DNA from 2 places in the Shewanella sp. POL2 genome. Region 1 is predicted to be linked to the other one. Evidence: predicted binding sites of a transcription regulator. Region 1 holds the regulator's gene; the other holds the start of a gene.
What was found. Region 1 encodes MetJ, which represses methionine synthesis genes. Its sites were predicted from a motif close to TAGACGTCTAGACGTCTA; they were not measured.

Region 1 (4,377 bases):
ATCGCTAAGCTGCTGATGCCCTTTAGAAAGCTGATTGAAGTGCTGTTGTTTGTCCTCGCCATTGGTGTGGGCGCTTACACAGGCTTCTTAATCTCGGCGATGAATGCCTATCCGATGCTAAACACTGCGGTATTGCCTGCACTGTTCTTGGTATCGGGTTTATCAGCGGGTGCGGCGGCCAATGCGGTGCTGGCGCTGGTAATGTTCAAAACCGATAGCCACGACAAGACCTTAGCTAAAATGCATGGCTTAGAGCTGCCAGTGATGGCAATCGAAATCATGTTCCTGTTTATGTTGTTCTGCGCCTTGTACTTTAAGGGCGGTGCGGCGGCTGCGGCACTGGCATCACTCACCTCTGGCGTGTGGGCAAGCGTATTCTGGATTGGTGTCGTGGGGATTGGCTTTGGTGTGCCATTGCTGTTTATGCTGCTTCCCGCAGCGACTCGCCACACTAAGGGCGCAATGATTATGGTGGCCTGTGCCAGCTTAACTGGCGTGCTCGCCCTGAGACACTTTATTGTGTATGCAGGCCAAAGTTACTTAAGCTAACGTATTGATGCTAGCGCACTAAGCATCACTTAAATGCGATTAAGTGATGCTCGAATGGATGACAACTCGTATCCACAGCAACAAAAAGCACCGTTAAACGGTGCTTTTTTTATGGCTGCGATTGGCATGAGGTTATTGCGGTAATAACTCAATCACTGATTTGACCGTGAGCACTAAGGCGCTGATAGCGCAGAGGGCTAAGGTCGCCATCTTGGTCTTATGTTTATCCACATTTCCCACCAGTTTGCCCGCCACGAGATAGCCTAAAAAGACCGAGGGCAATAGCATTAGCGACAGCCAAAAGTGCTTGATTTCGAGTAGGCCCGTCACCCCAAGAATCGCCAAGGCAATGGTCGAACTAAAGATAAAGAAGGCCGATAACGCCGCGCGAAACTGCGAAGCATCCTTACCCGCCAATAAAATCGCCATCGGAGGGCCACCAATGGCGGCGATATTGCCAAAGATCCCCGAGACGACTCCCGCGCCAAACAGAGTCGCTTTGTTCACCGGCAGACTGAATTTATACAAACTGAGCACCACGGCGACTGCCACAATGGCTGCAATCGCCAGACCAAGAATCGGCTGCGGCGCAAACAGTAATAGGCTAGCACCGATAAAGCCACCGGGCACTCGACCGATGAGCGCGTATTGCAAGCCATTGAATTCTAAATGGCCGCGTTCACGCAATAGGGTGAGTAGCGCGATGGAAAATCCCATCACAATCACGGGGGCAGGCACTAATTGGGGATCGACGATATACAGCAACGGACTGGCGACCACGGCTAAGCCAAACCCAATCAGACTCTGGGTGAGGGCACCTAAAAACACAATCACAGACGCGATGGCAAGCGTTTGTGGATCGATCAAGGAGAACATAGGATTCCATCAAAACAAAATAGGGATCGTTACTTTAACCCACCACGCCGGATGAGCATTAACGATCCCTAATAATTAGTTACGGCAGGATTATGGACGCTTAAGCGTTATTCCATGTCTTCCCACTCGATCCCCATTTCGTCCATCAACCGCTTCGCTTCAGCGGGGATGCTGTCTGGGCACTCTTTCGACAGATCGGCATCATCAGGCAGAGGCTGGCCGGTGTAGGCATGCAAAAATGCTTCGCACAACAGTTCGCTATTCGTTGCGTGGCGCAGGTTGTTGACCTGACGACGCGTACGTTCATCCGTGAGGACTTTTAGCACTTTGAGCGGAATAGACACAGTAATTTTCTTTACTTGTTCATTCTTCTTGCCATGTTCAGCATAGGGGCTGATGTATTCCCCATTCCATTCAGTCATTGACTCACCTGTTATAACGCTAAATTCGGGGCAGATTTTAAACCCTTACAGATTACAGTCAAATTATTGCTACTATTTCTTAGCGATTGCAAACAGATTTCTTTATGTTTAGACGTCTAAACGTCTTAACGCCTATTGACGATACCACTGGGCTTAGGTACATTTAGACGTCCAGACATCTCTATCAGTCTACCGAATTTAGGAGTCCACCCATGGCAGAGCGTCAATTAGCCACATTGGCAGTGCGTCAGGGTATCGAAAGCGATACTCAATATGGCGCCGTGGTGCCGCCAATTTACCTGTCGACGAATTACGCCTTCGATGGTCATAAAAATCCGCGCGAATTTGATTACAGCCGTTCCGGCAATCCTACCCGCAGCATCTTAGGCGATGCCTTAGCTAAGCTGGAAAAAGGCGCAACCGGTGTGGTGACCTGCACTGGCATGGCCGCCATTACCTTAGTCACCACGTTGCTTGGTCCAGATGATTTACTGGTGGTGCCCCACGACTGTTATGGCGGTTCTTACCGCTTATTCACCAACCTAGCGAAAAAAGGCCAATTTAAATTGCTGGTGGTCGATCAAACCGACAGCCAAGCACTTGCGCAGGCCATCGCTCAGCAACCTAAAATGGTGTGGATTGAAACCCCATCCAACCCTTTGCTGCGGGTGGTTGATATTGAGGCTATCGACAAGGCGAGCCACGGTGTGGGCGCGTTAGTGGTAGTGGACAACACTTTCCTGTCACCGATTTTTGCAGCAACCGCTATTACTCGGCGCCGATATCGTTATCCACTCCACCACTAAATACATTAATGGCCATAGCGATGTGGTGGGCGGCGCGGTGATCGCCAAAGATCCCCAAATTGGTGAGACCTTACATTGGTGGTCGAACACCTTAGGCTTAACCGGTAGCGCGTTTGATAGTTATCAAACCCTGCGCGGCCTGCGTACTTTAGCCGTGCGCATTCGCGAGCACCAAAACAATGCCCAGCGTATTGTGGAGTTACTGACTAGCAGCCCAGTGGTGAGCAAAGTGTATTACCCAGGCCTTGTGGATCATCCCGGCCATGCCATTGCCGCCAAGCAACAAAAAGGCTTTGGCGCTATGCTGAGTTTTGAGCTTAAGGGCGGCGAGGCCGAAGTGGTCGCCTTTTTAGATGCCTTAAGTTTATTCAGCGTGGCTGAGAGTTTAGGCGGCGTCGAGAGTCTCGTAGCCGTGCCCGCGACCATGACCCACAGGGCGATGGAGCCGCAGGCGCGTTTTGAAGCTGGCATTAAAGACACCCTATTACGTTTGTCGGTTGGTATTGAAGATGCCGACGACTTAGTTGCAGATATTCAAGCAGGATTGGCCGCCGTAGCGGCTTGTCAGTAGAGGAATAATAGATGGCACGTTGTCACTTACATAAATTTGGTGGTTCCAGCTTAGCCGATGCCGATTGTTATCGCCGAGTCGCCCATATTCTGTTAACCCATGGCCATAGTGATGATCTGGTGGTGGTGTCTGCCGCGGGTAAAACCACTAACTTTTTATATAAATTATTGTCCCTGCGCGATAGCAACCAATTATGGCAAGAAGAATTACAAGTTCTTATCAGCTATCAGCAAGGCTTGATTGAACAGCTGTTATCCAACGAGCAAGCGCGGGATTTACGCGAGCGTTTAACCACAGATAAAGCTCAGTTAATCAGTCTATTATCTTTAGATGTACGCAATGATTACCAAATTAACCATGTGGTGAGTTTTGGTGAGCGTTGGTCGGCGCGCCTGATGGCAGCGCTGCTGCGTGAATCTGGCGTGGCCGCAAGCCATGTGGATGCCTGCTCGATTCTCGTAGCCGATGAGGCCGCCGTGCCGCAAATTCGTGTGCAAGAATCCCGCGCCAAAGTGCAAGCCTTACTGGCCGCACACCCTAACGAGCGCCTAGTGATCACCGGTTTTATCTGCGCCAACGAGCGTGGCGATACCTTGCTATTGGGTCGCAATGGCTCTGACTTTAGCGCCAGCCTAATTGCTAGCCTTGCCGACATTGAGCGCGTGACCATTTGGACCGATGTGGAAGGGGTGTTCAACGCCGATCCCAATAAGATCAACGATGCCAAGTTACTGAAAAGCATGTCACTTGCCGAAGCCGACCGCTTGGCACGTTTAGGCTCACCTGTGTTGCATTCACGCACTTTACAGCCGCTGTTTAACACTGAGGTGAGCTTGGCTGTGCGTTCAAGCTATGCCTCCCATACCGACTTTACCCTGATTGCGCCGCACAGTTCCTCAGCGAGTGCGCCCGTGGTGACCAACCTAAATGCCGTGGTGTTATTTGGCTTTAAGATCGCGGGTGATGTGGTCAGTTTGCTCGAGCAATTAGTCGAAGCGGGATTAACGCCACTGGCACATTGGGTATCGGCGCATCAACGGCTTGAGCTTGCCTATACCGCTGAAAACCAAAAACAAGTACAAAAATTATTGGATGCGCAGGCCGAAGCCCTCGGCATTAAAGATCTGCAAATTAATACCGAACTCGGTTTAGT
Region 2 (4,377 bases), on a different contig from region 1:
GCAATCGGGGTCAGCAGGGCAAAACCCACCAAGCCAAGAATCAGCCATTGCTGGCGGGTTAATGGCGTTAAAATATGGGTTAAAAGATTCATCATTATCAGCTTAAACGTGTGAATCATGGCGTGTTTATCTCCCCGTTGATGTTATGGGGAGCGGATACAACCACATCATCCGTCGGTGATTTTTGATAACCATAAAAGTAATTAATTAAAGGATTGGCATGTTGTGGATGGGGCATCACTTGAGCGCAAACACCAAAAACTTGGGCAATGCGCTCCTCTGTTAATACCTCACTCGGCGTGCCCATGGCGCTCACTTGCCCCTTATCCAGTAGCAGCAAACTATCACACAGGGCACTTGCTAAATTCAGATCATGAATAGAGGCAATGACACTAATGCCAAGGCTTCGAACCAACTCCAAAATTTGTATTTGATAGCGCACATCGAGGTGGTTTGTGGGTTCATCTAAAATCAGTAACTGAGGTTGTTGCACGATAGCGCGGGCAATCAGTGCCCGTTGTTTCTCACCGCCGGAGAGCCTTTCATATTGCTGATAGCGCTTATGGCTAAGACCTACCTTTTCAAGCGCCTTGATAATTTTTTCACTATCACCGCTGGAATTAGTATCGAACATCCCTTTGTGGGGCGTGAGCCCCATAGCAACGAGTTGCTCTGTGGTCATATCAAAATAGTGCGGCGTATCCTGCTGCACCACAGCTACTTTGCAGGCAAATGCCTTGGGCGAAAGCTCGTTAATGTCCTGCGAAAACAAACTGATTTGCCCCAGAGTTGGGCGAATAAAACGATATATACAACGCAGTAAACTGGATTTACCCGCACCGTTAGGGCCGATTAATCCCAGCATTTCACCGCGTTGTAGGGCAAAGTTAATCCCTGAAAGAATGGTTTTGCCTTCGATGGTCCAACTTAATTGGCTGACATTGAGTGCCACATTAGCTAGCACCGCCGAAGATTGCACATCTGTTGACGTGGAAGGCTTCATTTAAAGCAGCTCCCACAGGCATATTTTGTACCCAAACCCAGTAGCACCATGGGCCACAGGGCGAAACGTATCAATATCATTTTCTGCTCCCTCGAGTCACCCGCTCGAGAACTAAGGCTGCACGCAGCGAAAACAGAAATAGGCAGGTCTCCTGACTTGTAGCAAAGAAGGTTCTAGGTTCTAGGTTCTAGGTTCTAGGTTCTAGATTCTAGGCTCTAGATTCTAGGCACTTCTTTTAACTACTCACAGTTGCGGGTACAGTTCGGGCTGGCTGATGGGCAGCACCCCGATTCCCTATTATGTTTGGGTTGATCCGGCGTTTATAACGACTATTGCCTTAAGCGAATAGCGCAGGATAAAGCGAAATTCCCAACACCTATTTCTGCGACATTTAAACTTAGCGAACACCATGTGCTATCTCGCTCAAACGTCAGGGAAAAGCATTATCCTATATCTTGCTCATTAGGCAATGCAGTTTAAATCAGAAAATGTTCATCATCCCATTTAGCATGAGATTTCAAACTCAATCAGCATGGCCCGATGGCCAGTCTAAGCGCCAGTATCGAGTCCCATGTTTATCTTCGAGTACATTAATCGTCACCACCGCGGCAACCGGTAAAGTCAGTTGACTGTAAAACCCTACCGTTCTCACCGCCCCCAATGCTCTTGCCATTAAATGACGGATCACCCCGCCGTGGGTCAAAACCCAGATATTGGCTGTGGGTGCATCGGCATTACACTCGCCGTGGGCCTGTTCATCATCCAACGCCAGCAGGGCAAACTCTTTATTGAGGATCTGCTCTATTGCGCCATCGATACGAGCCTCAAAACTTGCCATCGTTTCACCATTGGGCGGCGACACGGTCCAAGGATCTTGCCAATAGGCCGCCATGCGCTCGCCATCCTGTTGATATAACTCATCGAGTAAGCGACCATCCCAATCGCCAAAATCCATTTCTTGTAGATCCTCCAGTAGGTTGACCTCAAGCGGCGAAGGCGTTGGTGCAGCTAAATGTGAACTCTCAGACAAGCTGGAATGCGGCTCCAGCGCCAACTCCTTGGCAAATTCAGCGCAGCGCCTTGAGGTGGAGCTGTAAATACCGTGGCATTCACTGGCCTGCAAAGCGACTGCTGCCAACATCTGCCGCCAGCCCTTCTCGCTCAGTGGAACATCGACTCTGCCACGTAAAATGGCCCCGCCCTCGCATTCCCCATGGCGTAACAGTAATAAGCGAACTTGTTTCATATATGCCTTTTAAAAATCTTAGGACCTAAACTCTAGATTCTAGATTCTAGATTCTCGCTCCTAATGACTTTCACCTTGCCCTGACAATCCGATGTCGCGTATTATGGACGTCTATACGTATAAATGTCCAAACCATAACGAACGACATTCAATAATAAAATGCAATTTACCGCAGAATTGCATATTTTTGGACTCAACTTAGCTGTAGTAAAGGTAATCATTTATGGCGATATCTCTCCATCGAGCCAGCCAAACACTGGCAGACATTCGCAACCAGTTGTCAAAGCGCATTCTGATTTTAGACGGCGCCATGGGCACTATGATCCAAGGCTACAAGCTAGAAGAAGCCGATTACCGTGGCGAGCGTTTCAAGGATTGGCATACCGACGTTAAGGGCAATAACGATCTTTTAGTGCTCACGCAGCCACACATCATCAAACAAATTCACACCGACTACCTATTAGCCGGTGCGGATATTATTGAAACCAACACCTTTAACGCCACAACTATCGCCATGGCCGACTACGATATGCAGTCGCTGTCCGCCGAAATTAACCGTGAAGGTGCGCGCCTCGCCCGTGAGGCCTGTGATGAAATCGAAAAAGCCACGGGTAAACCACGTTATGTCGCCGGTGTGTTAGGACCCACTAACCGTACCTGCTCTATCAGCCCCGATGTTAACGATCCCGGATATCGTAATATCCACTTTGATGAGTTAGTGACCGCTTACTGCGAATCGACCCGCGCCCTGATTGAAGGCGGCGCCGATATCATTATGGTCGAGACCATCTTCGATACCTTAAACGCTAAGGCCGCATTATTTGCCATCGAAACCGTGTTCGATGAACTCTTTGGCGCTAACTCGCCAGCACGTTTGCCAGTGATGATCTCCGGCACTATTACCGATGCCTCGGGCCGAACCCTTACCGGACAAACCACCGAAGCCTTTTATAACTCCCTTCGCCATATCAAGCCGTTATCTATCGGCCTTAACTGCGCCCTTGGGCCAAAAGAGCTGCGTCCCTACGTTGAAGAACTGTCACGCATCGCCGAATGTTATGTGTCGGCGCACCCTAACGCGGGTCTACCAAACGAGTTTGGCGGTTACGATGAAACCCCAAAAGACATGGCCAGCGTTATCCAAGAATGGGCCCGTGAAGGCATGCTCAACATTATTGGCGGCTGCTGTGGTAGCACACCCGAGCATATTAAGGTCATTCGCGAAGCGGTGGAACCGTTTGCCCCGCGCGTATTACCCGAGATCCCCGTCGCCTGCCGTTTAGCAGGTTTGGAACCGCTCACTATCGACGCCCAAACCCTGTTTGTGAACGTGGGTGAGCGCACCAACGTTACTGGCTCGGCCAAATTTTTAAAGCTGATCAAAGAAGGCAAGTTCGAACAGGCGCTCGATGTCGCCCGTGAACAGGTAGAAAGCGGCGCGCAGATCATCGACATCAACATGGACGAAGGCATGCTCGATGGCGTGGAGGTGATGCATAAGTTCTTAAATCTTATCGCCTCTGAGCCAGATATCAGCCGCGTGCCGATTATGATCGACTCCTCGAAGTGGGAAGTGATTGAAGCGGGCCTCAAATGTATTCAAGGCAAGGGTATTGTTAACTCTATCTCCCTCAAAGAAGGCGAAGAGAAGTTTATCGAGCAGGCAACCCTCGTTAAACGCTACGGCGCGGCGGCCATTATTATGGCGTTCGACGAGCAAGGCCAAGCCGATACGAAGGCGCGCAAAGTCGAAATCTGTACCCGCGCCTACCGCGTGCTGGTCGATAAGGTCGGCTTTCCGCCCGAAGACATTATCTTCGACCCGAACATCTTCGCCATTGCCACGGGTATCGATGAGCACGATAACTATGCTGTCGATTTTATTGATGCCATTAAAGAAATTAAGGCCACCCTGCCCCACGCGATGATTTCGGGCGGGGTATCGAACGTGTCGTTCTCCTTCCGCGGTAACAACCCAGTGCGTGAGGCGATTCACGCAGTATTCCTGTACCACGCGATTAAAGTCGGTATGGATATGGGGATTGTCAACGCGGGCCAGTTAGCGATTTTTGACGATATCGACCCAGAGCTTAAAGTACGGGTCGAGAACGTGGTGCTCAACCTGCCT

Region 2: the regulator MetJ is predicted to act here: its motif matches at 2,354-2,371, upstream of metH (methionine synthase).

What each region holds. Positions count from the first base shown of each region.
Region 1 is NZ_AKZL01000097.1:4,942-9,318, reverse strand. It holds gene nrfD (NrfD/PsrC family molybdoenzyme membrane anchor subunit) at 1-549, shown strand, start outside; gene SHEWPOL2_RS18880 (sulfite exporter TauE/SafE family protein) at 682-1,425, opposite strand; gene metJ (met regulon transcriptional regulator MetJ) at 1,533-1,847, opposite strand; partial or broken gene metB (cystathionine gamma-synthase) at 2,060-3,224, shown strand; gene SHEWPOL2_RS18865 (bifunctional aspartate kinase/homoserine dehydrogenase II) at 3,236-4,377, shown strand, end outside.
Region 2 is NZ_AKZL01000037.1:33,071-37,447, forward strand. It holds gene SHEWPOL2_RS11745 (iron ABC transporter permease) at 1-119, opposite strand, end outside; gene SHEWPOL2_RS11750 (ABC transporter ATP-binding protein) at 116-1,003, opposite strand; cobalamin riboswitch at 1,127-1,351, opposite strand; gene SHEWPOL2_RS11755 (histidine phosphatase family protein) at 1,527-2,249, opposite strand; gene metH (methionine synthase) at 2,473-4,377, shown strand, end outside.